4 regions of the Mesorhizobium hunchu genome follow, and region 3 is predicted to be linked to each of the others. Evidence: predicted binding sites of a transcription regulator. Region 3 holds the regulator's gene; each other region holds the start of a gene.
What was found. The regulator LexA, encoded in region 3, represses DNA repair genes until DNA is damaged. The targets are predictions, from matches to a motif close to TGTTCNNNNTGTGTTCNG.
Positions count from the first base shown of each region.

Region 1: recA (recombinase RecA) is a predicted target of LexA. The motif match lies at 1,375-1,392, and genes of this name have one in related genera.
Region 2: ABMA46_RS09065 (cytoplasmic protein) is a predicted target of LexA. The motif match lies at 1,668-1,685, and genes of this name have one in related genera.
Region 4: ABMA46_RS17530 (helicase-related protein) is a predicted target of LexA. The motif match lies at 1,705-1,722, and genes of this name have one in related genera.

Region 1 is NZ_JBEBMG010000010.1:49,746-53,954, reverse strand. Features, by position in the region: gene ABMA46_RS16830 (pseudouridine-5'-phosphate glycosidase) at 1-238, opposite strand, end outside; gene ABMA46_RS16825 (carbohydrate kinase family protein) at 276-1,220, opposite strand; gene recA (recombinase RecA) at 1,451-2,536, shown strand; gene alaS (alanine--tRNA ligase) at 2,801-4,209, shown strand, end outside.
Region 2 is NZ_JBEBMG010000004.1:119,979-124,187, forward strand. Features, by position in the region: gene ABMA46_RS09055 (S9 family peptidase) at 1-356, opposite strand, end outside; gene ABMA46_RS09060 (Ros/MucR family transcriptional regulator) at 736-1,167, shown strand; gene ABMA46_RS09065 (cytoplasmic protein) at 1,186-1,530, opposite strand; gene ABMA46_RS09070 (helix-turn-helix domain-containing protein) at 1,748-2,155, shown strand; gene ABMA46_RS09075 (DUF6456 domain-containing protein) at 2,179-2,967, shown strand; gene ABMA46_RS09080 (SufE family protein) at 2,972-3,397, opposite strand; gene ABMA46_RS09085 (DUF5330 domain-containing protein) at 3,505-3,843, opposite strand.
Region 3 is NZ_JBEBMG010000005.1:113,932-118,140, forward strand. Features, by position in the region: gene trpC (indole-3-glycerol phosphate synthase TrpC) at 1-176, shown strand, start outside; gene moaC (cyclic pyranopterin monophosphate synthase MoaC) at 176-673, shown strand; gene ABMA46_RS10960 (molybdopterin molybdotransferase MoeA) at 673-1,887, shown strand; gene lexA (transcriptional repressor LexA) at 2,047-2,769, shown strand; gene ABMA46_RS10970 (ComEC/Rec2 family competence protein) at 3,010-4,209, opposite strand, start outside.
Region 4 is NZ_JBEBMG010000011.1:32,951-37,159, reverse strand. Features, by position in the region: gene ABMA46_RS17540 (inositol monophosphatase family protein) at 1-393, opposite strand, end outside; gene efp (elongation factor P) at 541-1,107, opposite strand; gene ABMA46_RS17530 (helicase-related protein) at 1,864-4,209, shown strand, end outside.

The DNA of each region.
Region 1 (4,209 bases), on a different contig from region 3:
GCTCGCCGTCAGACAGGCCGATCTTGATGCGGCCGTCGACGACGGCGATGGTCGCCGGCACTGCGCCTTCCCCGGTGATGATCTTTTCGACATTGGCCGCCATCGTCCCATTGTCGGGATAGGGCATGCCGTGGGTGATGATGGTCGATTCCAGTGCCACGACGGGTCGGCGCGCGGCAAGCGCTTCTGCCACCGGCGGATGGATGTCGAGGAAGGGGCGGGCGGTCTCTGGCGTCATGGTCGTGTCTCCGGGCCGATCGGCCGACTGCGATGCCTCATGCCATTTCGACAGGGTCCGGCACAAGGGTGAGGGTCGCGGCAAATTCCCCGGGCGTGAAGACGGGAACAGCCCTGTCGCTCTCGATGGCGAGCAGGGCCGCCGCCACGCCTTCGCGCAGAGCCTGCCGCAGCGGATGCCCGGCGAGCAGAGCCGCCGCCGTCGCACCCGCCAGCGCGTCTCCGGCGCCGGTGACGTCGGCAACGGCGCGTGGTGTCGGCGGGGCGAGCCGGAAGGTCCCGCTTCCGTCATAGGCGATGACGGGGTCGTCTCCCGCCGTCACCACGGCCGCATTCAGGCCGATGGCGCGCAGGCCTGCGATGACAGCCGATGCTGGCGCATCTTCCCCCAGCCCCGTCAGTGCATGGACCTCGCGCCGGTTGAGGAAGGCAAGCGCCAGCCGCCCCAGCACGGCTTTCAGCCGCACCACCTTGGCCGGCGAGATGGCGATGGCGAAGATCGGCCTGGTCGGCTCGAACCCGGCCAGCCGCTCCAGCGCCGCCGCCGGCAGGTTGGCGTCGATCAGCAGCGCATCCGCCTGGCCGACGGCCTCGCGCAGGCCGGAACGGCGCACCTGCTTCGGGAAGGCGAGATCATAGAGCGCCATGTCGGCGAACCCGACCACAAGGTCGCCCTCGGCATCGAGGATAGCGGTATAGCTTGGCGTCGCCCGGTCGAGGAAGACGGCGGAAAGATCGGTTATGCCGGCCTCTCCGATCGCCCGCGCCACCGTCTCGCCGGCCGCGTCGCCGCCGCGCACCGACATCAGCGACGCCGAAAGGCCGCGCCGGACGGCCGTGCGGACGGCATTGAAGACGCCGCCGCCGACATCCTCGCGCATCATGCCCGGGTTGGAAGCCGCCGGCACGTAGGGGCCGCTGATCTGGCCGCGCCGGTCGATATGCGCACCGCCGATGGCGAGAACGTGTGGCTTGGAGTTCATGCGCCCGACCCCGTCAGATCGAATCGGTCGCCGCTGGACTGGCGACGCGCATCCGCGGCCCCGGTGGACAGATTTTCCGTACCGTCCTTGAAACAGAAAAAGAACATGTGTGGAATATGATTGAAAATCAATTCCTTGGCCTCTCTTGCCAAATTGGAACAAAACAGGTACATATTCACAACGCGCAGCGGCCGGTCCGGCCTCCATTGACGATCAAGGGGTGATGTATCATGGCTCAGAACAGTTTGCGGCTTGTAGAGGACAATTCGGTGGACAAATCAAAGGCTCTTGACGCCGCGCTGTCGCAGATAGAGCGCGCCTTCGGCAAGGGCTCGATCATGCGGCTCGGAGCCAACGAGCAGGTGGTCGAGATCGAGACGGTACCGACCGGCTCGCTGGGGCTGGATATCGCGCTCGGCGTCGGCGGCCTGCCGCGCGGCCGCATCATCGAGATTTACGGGCCGGAAAGCTCCGGCAAGACGACGCTGGCCCTGCATACCGTGGCCGAGTCGCAGAAGAAGGGCGGCATCTGCGCCTTCGTCGACGCCGAGCATGCGCTCGATCCGGTCTATGCCCGCAAGCTGGGCGTCGATCTGGAGAACCTGCTGATCTCCCAGCCCGACACGGGTGAGCAGGCGCTGGAAATCTGCGACACGCTGGTACGTTCCGGCGCGATCGACGTGCTGGTGGTGGACTCGGTCGCCGCACTGACGCCGCGCGCCGAGATCGAGGGCGAGATGGGTGATTCGCTGCCCGGCCTTCAGGCCCGGCTGATGAGCCAGGCGCTGCGCAAGCTCACCGCCTCCATCGCCCGCTCCAACACGATGGTCATCTTCATCAACCAGATTCGCATGAAGATCGGCGTGATGTTCGGCTCGCCCGAGACCACGACGGGCGGCAATGCGCTCAAGTTCTACGCGTCGGTGCGCCTCGACATCCGCCGCATCGGCTCGGTCAAGGACCGTGACGAGGTGGTCGGCAACCAGACCCGCGTCAAGGTGGTGAAGAACAAGCTGGCGCCGCCCTTCAAGGTGGTCGAGTTCGACATCATGTATGGCGAGGGCGTGTCCAAGACCGGCGAACTGATCGACCTTGGCGTCAAGGCGGGCGTCGTCGAGAAGTCTGGCGCCTGGTTCTCCTACAATTCCCAGCGCCTCGGCCAGGGCCGCGAGAACGCCAAGCAGTTCCTGCGCGACAATCCCGAGCTTGCCCGCGAGGTCGAACTGGCCTTGCGCCAGAACGCCGGCCTGATTGCGGAAAAATTCCTCGAGAACGGCGGCGAGGGCGACCTGCCGGACGAAGCAGCCGAAATGTAGGCTGCCTTGGCCGCGCGCTTCCGCCGTGGCCTCCGGGAAGCAGACGACCAATCGGTCCGTGTCGTTCCGTGTCTTCAAACCGCCGGCTTTTCAGCCGGCGGTTTTGCTTTTGAACCTCCCATAGAAGCGACTGAGAAACCGACGGTTTCGCTTTGTCCGGCCCATTCTGGACAGGGGTGAGGCCGCTCGCTAAAAGGCATGACCGTTTCGCCGGGTCGGCCGGCGATTTTTCTTTGGAACGCGCGTGCGCGCGGAGGCAGTCCGATGAGTGGCGTCAACGATATAAGGTCGACCTTCCTCGACTATTTCAGGAAGAACGGGCACGAGGTCGTGGCCTCCAGCCCGCTCGTGCCGCGCAACGACCCGACGCTGATGTTCACCAATGCCGGCATGGTGCAGTTCAAGAACGTCTTCACCGGGCTGGAGAAGCGTTCCTATTCGCGCGCCACGACCTCGCAGAAGTGCGTGCGCGCCGGCGGCAAGCACAACGACCTCGACAATGTCGGCTACACCGCCCGCCATCTCACCTATTTCGAGATGCTCGGCAACTTCTCCTTCGGCGACTATTTCAAGGAGAACGCCATCGAGTTCGCCTGGAACCTGATCACGAAGGAATTCGGCCTGCCGAAGGACAAGTTGCTGGTCACGGTCTATCACACCGACGATGAGGCGGCCTCGCTGTGGAAGAGGATCGCCGGCTTTTCGGACGACCGTATCGTGCGCATCGCCACGTCGGACAATTTCTGGGCGATGGGCGATACCGGCCCCTGCGGCCCCTGCTCGGAAATCTTCATCGACTGCGGCGACCACATCTGGGGCGGACCACCCGGCAGCCCTGAGGAGGACGGCGACCGCTTCCTCGAATTCTGGAATCTGGTTTTCATGCAGTACGAGCAGGTGACGAAGGACGAGCGCGTCGACCTGCCGCGCCCCTCCATCGACACCGGCATGGGGTTGGAGCGCATGGCCTCCATCCTGCAGGGCGTCGACAGCGTTTTCGAGACCGACCTGTTCCGCCACCTGATCGATGCGACCGCCTCGGCGCTCGGCCGCAGCCCCGGCGCCGACGATGCCGCGTCCTTCCGCGTTATCGCCGATCACCTGCGCTCGTCCTCCTTCCTGATCGCCGACGGCGTACTGCCGTCCAACGAGGGCAGGGGCTACGTGCTGCGCCGCATCATGCGCCGCGCCATGCGCCACGGGCAGTTGCTCGGCGCAAACGAGCCGCTGATGTGGAAGCTGGTGCCCGCCCTCCTGCGCGAAATGGGGCAGGCCTATCCCGAACTCGTGCGCGGCGAGGCGCTGATCACCGAAACGCTGAAGCTCGAAGAAACGCGCTTCCGCAAGACCCTGTCGCGCGGCCTTACCTTGCTGGAAGAAGCGGCCGGGGGCCTGTCCGCCGGCGACATGCTGGACGGCGAGACGGCGTTCAAGCTCTATGACACCTACGGCTTCCCGCTCGACCTGACGCAGGACGCGCTGCGCCAGCGCAACATCTCGGTCAATCTCGACGGCTTCAACGACGCCATGGAGCGCCAGCGTGCCGAAGCGCGCGCGAGCTGGGCGGGCTCCGGCGAGGCGGCGACCGAGACGATCTGGTTTGCGTTGCGCGAGAAGCTCGGCGCCACCGAATTCCTCGGCTACGACACCGAGAAGGCTGAAGGCGTCGTGCT
Region 2 (4,209 bases), on a different contig from region 3:
GGCGTGCGGAAATATCTCGGCTGTTCGCCGCCGATGCGAAAGGAGGAGCCGTAGGCGTAGGGACCGTCCTTCATCGGTACGGAGGAATCGTCCTCCTTGATGCGTCCTTTCATTTCCGCGAAAAGAGCCGTCCGAAGAGCGGCCGTATCCGCCATCAGGGCGGACTGGTAGGCGTTCTCGGCGTCGAGATGCGAACGGATGTCGGGCGCAAGCAGCGACGGATCCCGGAACACGTCCTGCCAGTTGTCGGCGCGCATCCACGCATAGTCGTCGATCCGCCTGATGCCGTGATGCTCGTCTTGCGTCGGCTTCTTCTGCGGCCGCGGCGGCTCGACGGCGGGGAAACTTGCCTTCATTCTTTCGATCTCGTCATTGCGACACAGGTTGCGGGCAATGAACATGTCCGAGCCGGATGCTCAAGCGTCAATTAGATCTGAACGGCATTGTGATGAGCACGCCAATGGCTTGTTGCCGATGTGAATCGACTGGCGCAAGACCTGTATCGTTTTGATACTCTGGAAAGCGTTGGCCTATTTTCTCACAAAAGACGTGCTTCATTTAAAAATATTTGTTGAAGAAAGGATAAGTAGAGAAGTTGCACGAATTGACTTGCGCAGCCTTCAGGTTCATGAAGTCTTCCGCAAAGCGAATCGTTCGTCGCTTCTGGCGAAGGTCGCGCCAAGCCTCGGTCTGAACGGGGCATCAAAACCATAACTCTCGTTGGGACCTGGAACCATGGATACTGCAGAAGCGCCTTCCCGAAGCAGCGAAATGCTCATCGAACTGACAGCCGACGTCGTTGCGGCGTATGTCAGCAACAATCCCGTGCCGGTCGGCGAATTGCCGAATCTCATCGCCGATGTTCATGCGGCCCTGGGGCGCGTTTCCGAGCCGGCCGAGCATGTTCAGCCGGCTGAGAAGCAGAAGCCGGCCGTCAATCCGAAGCGCTCCGTGCATGACGACTACATCGTGTGTCTTGAGGACGGAAAGAAATTCAAGTCGCTGAAGCGCCATTTGATGACCCACTACGGCATGAGCCCGGACGAATATCGCGAGAAGTGGGGCCTCGACGCGTCCTACCCGATGGTCGCGCCAAACTATGCGGCGGCGCGTTCGCAGCTTGCCAAGAAGATGGGGCTCGGACGCAAGCGCAAGGGCGGCCGGTAAGCCGGTCGCACTCTCCGATCAGCGGCGCCTTCGGGCGCCGTTTTTCTTTCCGGCCTGTTCGCGCGGATAGCCGTTGCGGCCAGATGCGCCGTCACGGTCCCGTAACCTGTCGAGCGCCTGTTTGAGCGCGATATGACGGTTCAGGTCATAGCTCCAGTGGCGGCGGGCGCCCTTCAGTCTTTCCCTTTCGATTATTCGTTCCAGCCTTAGGATCAACGCCGCTCTCTCGGAGGGGCCGGCTGCGAAGGCGGCGCTCAGGTCGGCCCCGCAAAGAAGGCTGACGGCAGCAAGCTGTCGCGCTTCTTGGATCCACTCCCGCTTTTCGTCTTCGAAAGCCCTTGCTTCGTCTTCCAGTTTTCCCATTGCCCATCCCGCCTCGAAAGGACTGTGACTATGGGCAGCGGCTTCCGCCGTGGGGAAAAGCCGGGTAGGGAAATTTCTGACGGAAAAAGAAAGAGAGATTTGTTTTCAATGCCTTGTCGAAATCGACGAGGGCAAACGGTTCATCATTTGTTCACAGGTCGGAGGTGTCCGTCTATAAGGAACTTATTCCTATTTGGGAGGAAGTTTCGTGCCTTCGATGTTATCGGCGACCCTGGAAAAGCATCCGCAGCAAACGCCGGCTGCCGCCCCAGATGCGGCGTTCCATGCCAGTTCCAAGCGGCGCGATGAGGTGGCGCAGGAAATGTGCGAGTGCCTTATCGATATCGTGGCGGCACTCTTTTCCGTCTCCAGCAAGGAACTGCGCAAACCGGGGCGAACCGCGGATTCGATATCGCGCGTCAGGCAGATCGCCATGTATGTCGCCCATGTCGTGCTTCGCCTGACGCAAGGAGAAGTCGGGCGCGGCTTCGGTCGCGACAGGACAACCGTCATCCATGCCTGCCACATCGTGGAGGACTTGCGGGACGACGCGGAGTTCGACCGTGCCGTCTCGATGGTCGAACGCATCGCGCATGCCGCCTTCCGTTCCCGGGTGGACCTTTGAGCGTGGGGATGCAGGTAAATGACATGACCGACGGCGGTCAGCGTGTCCTGAGGTTCCTGGCCGCGGGGGCGGCGTCGGTGCGGCCGGCGGCCGGCGCCGGGAAGCTGATCCTCGAAGCGGGTGGACGGGGCGCCGTGGCGATTGACGCCGCCCTGCTGTCCATGCTGGCCGCGCGTGGCATCCTGGCACGGAGTTCGCACAGCGTCGCCCTGTCCGCGCAGGGTTTGTCGCTGGCGCGTCAATTGGTCTTGGTCCCGGCGCCGCGCAACAGGGATGGTCAGATCGGGTTGACCGGAATCGAAGCCGACTCCGGCCCCTCGGTTGCGCTGGCCAATCTTGCCGAATCTCCGCTCGCGCAGCTTGCCCGCCGTAAGGGGAAGGACGGTCTTCCATTCCTCGACGAGAAGGAATTCGGCGCAGGCGAACGGCTGCGCGCCGACTACACGCGCGGCCTCATCATGCCGCGCCTCGGTGCGAACTGGGAAGCCAGTGTCGCCTCCGGGAGGCGAAGCGGTTCCGGCGGCGGCATTGCCGGCCTGACCGACGCCGCGCTCGCGGCCCGGCAGCGCGTGGAAAATGCCGTCGCCGACGTCGGACCTGAATTGTCGGGCGTGCTGATCGACGTCTGCTGTTTCCTGAAGGGGCTCGAGCAGGTGGAAGCCGAACGCCGCTGGCCGGTGCGCTCGGCCAAGGTCGTCCTCAAGACCGCCCTGGGCGCGTTGGCCAGGCACTACGCGCCGCCGGCGCCGTCAGGCCGGCGAAAGCCGGTCCTGCACTGGGGCGCCGAGGACTATCGGCCCACGATAAGCTGACGGGTCAGCCAGCCGTGGAAAACGCTTCCTCGGCGTTGCGCTTGATGCGCTGGACCATGGAACGAAGGCCGTTGGCGCGCTGCGGCGACAGATGCTCGTCGAGGCCGAGCGACTTGAGCGCGGCTTCGGCATCCGTCGCCAGGATCTCGCTGGCGCGACGGCCCGAAAAGAGCGCGAGCACGATGGCGACCAGGCCGCGCACGATATGCGCATCGGAATCACCGCTGAACGTGACGACGGGATCCGTTCCGCTGCCGATTCCGGTGGTCAGCCAGACCTGGCTGACGCAGCCCGGCACCTTGTTGGCCGGCGTCCGCTCGCTGTCGGGAAAAGGCGGGAGGCCTTCGCCCAGCTCGATCACGTAGCGATAGCGGTCTTCCCATTCGTCGAGAAGGGAGAAATCGTCGCTTATGTCTTCGAAGGTCGTCATTTGTGTCGCATATAGGGGCACGCGACAGGCGCGTCACGAAAAAAGAACACCGCGGGCGCCGAGAGGGAAGGCGGCCCGCGGTGTCGCCGTTCAAGCGGCGGAGAGGATCAGTTCTTGGCGGGCGCGCTCCCGACCTCAGCTTCGGGGACGCTACCCGTAACGGTGGTCTGGTCGGGCGCTTCGTTTTCGTCGCCGATCAGCTCGGCGGCGATCTTCGCCGTGGCCTTGGCGCGAACGCCGATCGTATGCATGGCCTGCTTGCCGGTTTCACAAACGTCGGGCCTGCGGTCGCACATGCCGGCAATGTCGCCGACGGCGTCGCGCGCAGCCAGCAGGGCCTGGATCGGACCGACGCTGTCGTCGCCCGAAGTGCCCGAGCCTGCGCCGAACGGGAGCAGCAGCAGGACCAGCGAAAACCAGAAGGCCGCTCTTATCAGGAAACCCATTTTCATACCCTCTCGTCGTGACCGGGCGCCGGCTCGTCGGCCGAGCCTCTTTTCTGCATCGACCATGACACGATCACACAAAAGACGGCTTGCATGAAGCAGGAGGATTTTCTGAAAAGTTTAGACAAATCGGCAGGAAACCGTTCACGCCTGCCTTGCCCCGGTTTCAGTCGGCTTTGTCTTTTACTAAATAGAAACCATTTAAAAGATTGATTATAAAACATAATATTATAAATTCTTCGCCAAAGTCGGCGCCAGTATGCCATGTCCGGTAAGTCACCCCGGGCTAACCGCCCGTTTACTATGGCGGCAGAAGCGGGGGCATAGCGATCGCCATGCCCGAATATTTGCCCGTCGGAGGACGCC
Region 3 (4,209 bases):
CCGGCGACCGGGTTCTGGTGGGCGAAAGCGGCATCTTTACCAATGCCGATTGCCGGCGGTTGGAAAAGGTCGGCATCGGCACCTTTCTGGTCGGCGAGAGCCTGATGCGGCAGGCCGACGTGACCGCCGCGACAAAAACCCTGCTCGGCCTCGACCATCCCGCCGGAGCGGCCTGATGGCCGGCGGCCTGACGCATCTGGACACCGACGGCACGGCCAACATGGTCGATGTCGGTTCCAAGGCCGAGACCGAACGCACCGCGATCGCCGAGGGACTGGTGACCATGCAGGCCGAAACGCTGCGCATGATCCTGACAGGGAACGCGAAGAAGGGTGACGTCCTCGGCGCGGCCCGCATCGCCGGCATCATGGCAGCGAAGAAGACGCATGAACTCGTCCCGCTCTGCCATCCGCTGCTCCTGACCAAGGTGTCGGTCGACATCGAGCCGGACGACGGGCTGCCGGGCCTGAAGGTTACGGCACTGGCGCGCGTCAACGGCAAGACCGGCGTCGAGATGGAAGCGCTGACGGCCGCCTCCGTCGCCTGCCTGACCATCTACGACATGGCCAAGGCGGTGGATCGCGGCATGGTCATTTCAGGCATCCGCCTGCTGGAAAAATCGGGCGGAAAATCCGGCGACTACACCGCGCCCCCGACTGGGAAAGCCGACTGATGGCGCTGGTGCCGGTCGCCGAGGCGCTCAGCCTCCTGCTGGAAGACGCTGCTCCGCTGCCCGCCGAGACCGTACCGTTGCACGAAGGCTATTCCCGCGTGCTGGCCGAGCCGCTCGTGGCGCTGCGCAGGCAGCCGCCTTTCGACGCTTCGGCGATGGACGGTTACGCGGTGCGCAGCGCCGACGTCTCCGCCGTTCCCTCCCGGCTCTCGGTCATCGGCGCCGCTCCCGCGGGCCGTGGCTTCTCGGGAACCATTATGCGGGGACAGGCCGTGCGGGTCTTCACCGGAGCGCCCTTGCCCGCAGGCGCCGACACGATCGTCATCCAGGAGAACGTCCGCGATCTCGGAGATGGCCGCATCGAGGTCTTGGAACCGACGGATGCCAACCGGCATGTGCGCCGCGCCGGGCTCGATTTCCGCGAAGGCGACGTTCTGCTGGAAAAAGGCCGGCTGCTCGATCCCGCCGCGCTGTCGCTGGCCGCGTCGGGCAACCACCCTGCCGTTCCGGTCGTCGGCCAGCCGCTCGTCGCCATCATCGCCACGGGCGACGAATTGCTGCCGCCGGGAAGCACACTCGGCCCGGACCAGATCATCTCGTCCAACGCCTACGGTGTCGCGGCCGCCGCCCGGTCGGTGGGCGCACGCGCGCTCGACCTCGGCATAGCGGCCGACCGCAACGACGCCATCGCCGCCCTCGTGCGCAAGGCGGTGGACGCCGGCGCGCATGTCATTGTCACCCTCGGCGGCGCGTCCGTCGGCGATCACGATCTCGTCCACGACGTGCTGACCGGCGAAGGTATGACGCTCGACTTCTGGAAGATCGCCATGCGCCCCGGCAAGCCGCTGATGTTCGGGCGCATGGGCGAGACGCGCTGCATCGGCCTGCCGGGCAACCCCGTTGCCAGCCTCGTCTGCTCGCAGCTCTTCCTGAAGCCCCTGCTGGCCCGGCTCGCCGGACGCCCGTTCATGCAGGATGTGCGCGAGGCACGGCTGGCCGCATCGATGGCGGCGAATGACCACCGGCAGGACTATATTCGAGCCGTCGTCCGCAAGGAACCGGAAGGCCTGACCGCCACCCCGTTCGGTGTACAGGACTCCTCCATGCTGAAGACGCTTGCCGACGCCAACGGCCTGATCGTGCGCGAACCGCACGCTCCTCCCTCCGTTGCCGGAGATAACTGCCGGGTATTGATGCTGCGCCATCCGGCATAACCGGAGAGCTGGCCCTGGCGGCAGCCTGAACAAAGCGTCAACGAATTCATTAAACTTTAAAAGGTTGCGGAACACAACTGGAACAGATAGTGTTTGTTCCGGGTTTGTTTTCCGATTCTGTTTCGACCCTGTCCGCTTCGAGATCACTGGGGGCCGCCGATGTTGACGCGCAAGCAGCACGAACTTCTTCTCTTCATCCACGAGCGGTTGAAAGAGACCGGCATCCCGCCTTCCTTCGACGAGATGAAGGAGGCGCTGGACCTCGCTTCGAAGTCCGGCATCCATCGCCTGATCACGGCGCTTGAGGAGCGCGGCTTCATTCGCCGCCTGCCCAATCGGGCGCGCGCGATGGAAATCGTCAAGCTGCCGGACTCCATGGCGCCAGGGCTGAACGCCGCCAGGAAATTCTCGCCGGGGGTTATCCAGGGCGGCCTGGGTCGGCCGGCGGCAAAGGAACCGGCACGGCTACAGGCTGCCAGCAATGACGATGCCGACAGTGCATCGGTCTCGATCCCGGTCATGGGCCGCATCGCCGCCGGCGTGCCGATCGCTGCGATCGAGAACCGCACCCATTCCATCTCCGTGCCGCCCGACATGATCCACAGCGGCGAGCATTATGCCCTTGAGGTCAAAGGCGATTCGATGATCGAGGCCGGCATCTTCGACGGCGATACGGTCATCATCAGAAACGCGAATACGGCGACGCCCGGCGAGATCGTCGTCGCCATCGTCGATGACGAGGAAGCGACGTTGAAGCGCTTCCGCCGCAAGGGCGACTCGATTGCGCTGGAGGCGGCCAACCCCGCTTACGAGACCCGCATCTTCGGGCCCGACCGCGTCAGCGTGCGTGGCAAGCTGGTGGGGCTGATCCGGCGGTATTGAGAAGAGAACCCTGCGGCAACAGGAAGCGCGCACAGCGTCATCCCGAACGCCGCCGAGCACCCCCGGGGTCTTGCCTCCGGCAAGCCCAAGGGCAGGCTCCGGGCGAGAGCCGAAAGCCGGAATCCAGTCCGGAAGATTGTAGGCCATGGCTGGCTTGAAATAACCATCGCTTCACAAGACGTCCATGGTTACGGATGAAACCCGCGCCTCCCGGAAAAACGGGATGACGCAAAAGCTGGCTTACCTGCTCCGCTTCCGGCTCTTGCTCTGCTGATAAGGTCTTCGAGGCTGATACGGGCCAAGACCTCGTGCCTCGCGCGAGAATTTCCGCTGCATGTGCCAGGGGCGATAGTCTTGTTCGACGGCGAAGAGAATCGTCGGCTGCGTATCCGCAGCTTTAGCGAAGTAGATCGCTGCGCTTCCCCGTCGTGCGAGGTCGCGCGCCGTGATGACGGCGACCAGCGTGTCATGGCACGGATCTCGCGCGGTGGCGTCGGCAATGACGATGAGCGAAGCATAGGCGCAGGCCCGCCGGGCCGCTTTCGCCGTTCGCGCCGTCGCCACGATGGCGCCCGAAGCATGGCGCGCCAGGCACAGGTCATCCCCGCACAGGAACGGGGTTCCCGAGGGCAGGTCCAGCGGACTGTCGAATGCAAACCGCGCATCTTCCCCCATCGGTTTTTCAGGCAGGACGACAGCTTCGGCGTCGAGGGCACGCCGCCAGTTGTCGATGGTGAATTCGTTCGGCCTGTTGCGGCTCGCCGCCAGTTCGCCGCCGCCTATAGGCAGGGCGACCAGTCGCGCGTCCTCGGAGACCAGAGCATCCGGCAGGCGCACCTGATGGATGGTCATCAGTCCGGCCAGGGCGAAGGGCAAGGCGGCCATTCTCAACCTTGTCGTCGCCATCGTGCCGACTATCAGCGCAACGGTGACGAACAGCACCGATCGCCCCGAGATCAGACCGACGCCGTCGAGCGGCGAATGCGCGGCGATCGCTTCGGAGATGGCGATCATGGCGGCAAGCCCCTTCCCCATGACCCACAGGAACGGATAGTCGAGGCCGAACGGCATCAGGATCGCGCTGAACACGGCGAAGGGCATGACGATCAGCGAAGTGATGGGCATGACCGCCAGATTGGCGAAGAGACTGAGCGGGGCGACCCGCTGGAAATGCCATACGGCGTAGAGCGTGGTCGCGCAGCCGGCCACGATCGAGGTCATCGCGGCTCCGCCGACGCCGCCGGCGAGTTTGCGAGCGACACGCGCCGACGCCGATCGCTGCGGCGGCGGCCCCGACGTCCTTCCCGCGTTGCGGTTCGCCCACGCCGCATAGGCGCCGACCAGTGCTGCGGTGGCCGCGAACGACATCTGGAAACTCGGTCCGACGACCTCATGCGGGGAGGCCACGATGACGATGATCGCCGAGATCGCTAGATTGCG
Region 4 (4,209 bases), on a different contig from region 3:
GCGCTCGGCGGTGTAGAGCTCGTCCATCGCCGGATTGTAGACGACGGCGGCGACCAGCTGGCTCTGCCGCTCCAGTGCGATGGAGATGGAAAACACCGGAATGCCGTGCAGGAAATTGGTGGTGCCGTCGAGCGGATCGACGATCCAGCGGTGCTGGTCGTCGTCGCCGGAAACCGCGCCGCGCTCCTCCATCAGGAAGGCATAGCCGGGGCGGGCGCGCGACAGCTCGGTATGGATGATCTCCTCGGCCTTGCGGTCGGCCTGGCTGACATAGTCGCCCGGTCCCTTCATCGACACCTGCAGGTTCTGCACCTCGCCGAAGTCGCGCGACAGCGAGCGCCCGGCCTTCATCGCGGCCTGGACCATGACGTTGAGAAGAGCGGAACGGGCCATGGGGTGGGATCTTTCGTTGGTTAGCGGCAGTCGTCAGTCGCAATAGGCAGTCGGGAAGGGCCTGTGAAGGGCTAATAGCACCCTTGCGACGCCACAGGAATTTTCTGTCGTTCCGACTGCCTATTGGCGACTGCCGACTGCCGGACTTCAATCCGCCCGACGCAGATAAGTGATTTCGTTGGTGTCCACCAGAATCCGCTCGCCCGCCTCGATGAAGGGCGGCACCAGCACGCGGATGCCGTTCTCCAGGATCGCCGGCTTGTAGGAAGACGCTGCCGTCTGCCCCTTCACGACCGGATCGGCCTCGGCGATCGAAAGCACCACCTGGTCGGGCAGGGAGATGCCGATGGGCTTTTCGCCATAGAGGCGCACCGTCACCATCATGCCGTCCTGCAGGAAGGCGGCGCGGTCGCCGACGAATTCCTTCTGCAGTTCGAGCTGCTCGTAGCTCTCGGTGTCCATGAAGACCAGCGCGTCGCCTTCCTCATAGAGATAGGAGAAATCCTTGTATTCAAGGTCGACCTGCTCGACGGTCTCGGCGGAGCGGAAGCGCTCGTTGAGCTTGGTGCCGTTGAGAAGGTTCTTCAGCTCGACCTGGTTGTAGGCGCCGCCCTTGCCGGGCTTGACCGAATTGGCCTTCACCGCCACCCACAGGCCGCCGTCATGCTCTATGACGCTGCCGGGACGGATTTCGTTGCCGCTGATCTTGGCCATGTGTCGTGGTCCGGAAAAGGAGTCGAGAAACGGAATTTGCGCCCGCGACAGGCGCGCTTTCCGCGCCCCAAGACCACAATTCCGAGGCCGAGGCAAGGTGCGGGGCCATGACCGTCAGGGCAATCGCATAGGGTTGGGGGTGTGCGACAGTCCCGCCTGTGCCGATGCGGGACGGAAAGGTTAACAAAGGATCGTGCCAACCTGTCTTCCGGAGTGCCAGATCTGTGGATCGTCGGTGGACAGGCTGTGGATAATACCAGATGTAGCGGTGAACATACCAGAAACATCCGCTCATCGCTGATTCGTCGCCGATTCGTTCCGGCTTTGATCGAAGCGTTAACGGGATACGCCGCGCCGGGGCGAGCGCCGCTAAGACGGCGTTAGGGAATATGAACGAAATCATAATGTTGCGGCACCCGGCTAAGGCCGCGGCACTGTCATTGCTCCCCGCAGCCGGCAAAAGTTAACGGCAAGCCGGCGAATGGCCCGGCCTGTCAATCCCGCGATTCAGCATCTGGTAGCCCGCCGCCACCCGGAAGCCATATTTAGCCGTGAACGAAGCATGAATCTCCGCGAGTCAGTGATTCGTCGCCGATTCGTTCCAGACTCGTTCCATCCGTTAACGCGACCGGCTGCCGACTGACGCGCCATGCGCGGCGCCGGGCAAACATTGTTCTTTCGCCCGGCGGTGCAAATCCCTATGTGTCGGCTGTCCGCACGGCCTGAAGCAGCGAGCAAAAGGCTCTCATCCGACCGATGAACATCCAGACAAGACAGACCGAGCCGCTGGTCCTTTCAGGGCGGGACGTGACGGCGGTGCTCGGCCCCACCAATACCGGCAAGACGCATCTCGCCATCGAGCGCATGGCCGCCCACGAGAGCGGCGTCATCGGCCTGCCGCTCAGGCTGCTGGCGCGCGAGGTCTATGCGCGCATGTGCGAGAAGGTCGGCGCGGCCAAGGTCGCGCTGGTCACCGGCGAGGAGAAGATCCAGCCTATGAGCGCGCGCTACACGGTCTGCACGGTGGAGGCGATGCCGCGCCAGACCGATGCCGCCTTCGTGGCGATCGATGAGGTGCAACTCGCCGGGGACTTGGAGCGCGGCCACATCTTCACCGACCGCATCCTAAACCTGCGTGGCCGGCAGGAGACGCTGCTGCTGGGTGCGGCCACCATGCAGGGCATATTGCAGAAGCTGCTCAAGGGCGTGTCCGTGGTGACGCGGCCGCGGCTGTCGCACCTCGCCTATGCCGGCTCCAAGAAGCTGACACGGCTGCCGCGCCGCAGCGCGATCGTCGCCTTCTCGGCCGACGAGGTCTACGCCATCGCGGAACTGATCCGCCGCCAGCAGGGCGGGGCGGCCGTGGTGCTCGGCGCGCTGTCGCCCCGCACCCGCAACGCGCAGGTCGCGCTCTACCAGAACGGCGACGTCGACTATCTGGTGGCGACCGACGCCATCGGCATGGGGCTGAACCTCGACGTCGATCACGTCGCCTTCGCGCAGAACCGCAAGTTCGACGGCTACCAGTTCCGCCAGCTCACCGCCGCCGAGCTCGGCCAGATCGCCGGGCGAGCGGGGCGGCACCTGCGCGACGGCACGTTCGGCGTCACAAGCCGGGTCGATCCGCTCGACGAGGAACTGGTGCACCGGATCGAGAGCCACGATTTCGACCCCGTGAAGGTGCTGCAATGGCGCACCGCCGATTTCGATTTCTCGTCGCTCGACGCGCTTCGGCGCTCCATCGAGACCAACGCGCCGGTCGAGGGGCTGACGCGGGCACTGCCGGCCGTCGATGCGCAGGCGCTGGAGCGGCTGGCCGGCGAGGGCGAGATCCGCGCGCTGGCAAGCGGGAGGGAGCGGGTGGCGCTGCTGTGGGAGGCCTGCGCGCTGCCCGACTACCGCAGGATCGCGCCGGCCCAGCACGCCGACCTCATCTCGTCCATCTATATCGATCTCGCCCGGCGCGGCCATGTCGACGAAAACTACATGGCCGAGCAGGTGCGGCGCGCCGACACCACCGAGGGCGACATCGACACGCTGTCGCACCGCATCGCCGAGATCCGGACCTGGACCTTCGTTTCCAACCGCCCTGGCTGGTTGGCCGATCCGTCACACTGGCGCGAAAAGACGCGCGAAATCGAGGACAGGCTGTCGGACGCGCTGCATGAGCGGTTGACGAAACGCTTCGTAGACCGCAGGACTTCCGTCCTCATGCGGCGGCTCAGAGAAAACACGATGCAAGATGCCGAAATAAGCGCCAGCGGAACGGTCCTCGTCGAGGGCCACCATGTCGGCGAATTGCAGGGGTTCCGCTTCACCGCCGACCCGGGCGCCGGCGGCGAGGACGCCAAGGCGGTGAAGGCGGCCGCGCAGAAGGCGCTGGCCCCCGAGTTCGAGGCGCGCGCCGAGCGCTTCGCGGCTTCCGGCAACAGCGACATCGCGCTTGCCTCGGATGGCACGCTGCGCTGGATCGGCGCGCCGGTCGGCACGCTGGCGGCGGGCGAAGACATATTGAAGCCGCGCGTCATCCTGCTGGCCGACGAACAGCTCACCGGCCCTGCCCGCGACAAGGTCGCGGCGCGCGCCGAGCGCTTCGTCAACTTCCAGATCGAGAGCCTGCTCAAGCCGCTGGTCGATCTCAGGAACGCCGAGCAGCTGACAGGCATCGCGCGCGGCATCGCGTTCCGGCTGGTCGAGCAACTCGGCCTCGTCAATCGCCGCGACATTGCCGAAGACATGCGCTCGCTCGACCAGGAAGGCCGCGCGGCGCTTCGGCGCCTCGGCGTGCGCTTCGGTGCCTACCACGTCTTCATCCCATCGCTGGTCAAGCCGGCGCCCGCCGGGCTGGTCACGCTGTTGTGGGCGCTGAAGAACGACGGCAAGGACAGACTGGGCTTCGGCGACATCGTGCACGCGCTGGCGTCGGGCCGCACCTCCGTGGTCGTCAACCAGTCGTTCGACAAGGAATTCTACAGGCTCGCCGGCTACCGCAACCTAGGGCGCCGCGCGGTGCGCGTCGATATCCTCGAACGCCTCGCCGACCTGATCCGCCCGGCGGTCAACTGGAAGCCGGGGTTAGGACCCCGCCCGGACGGCGCCTAT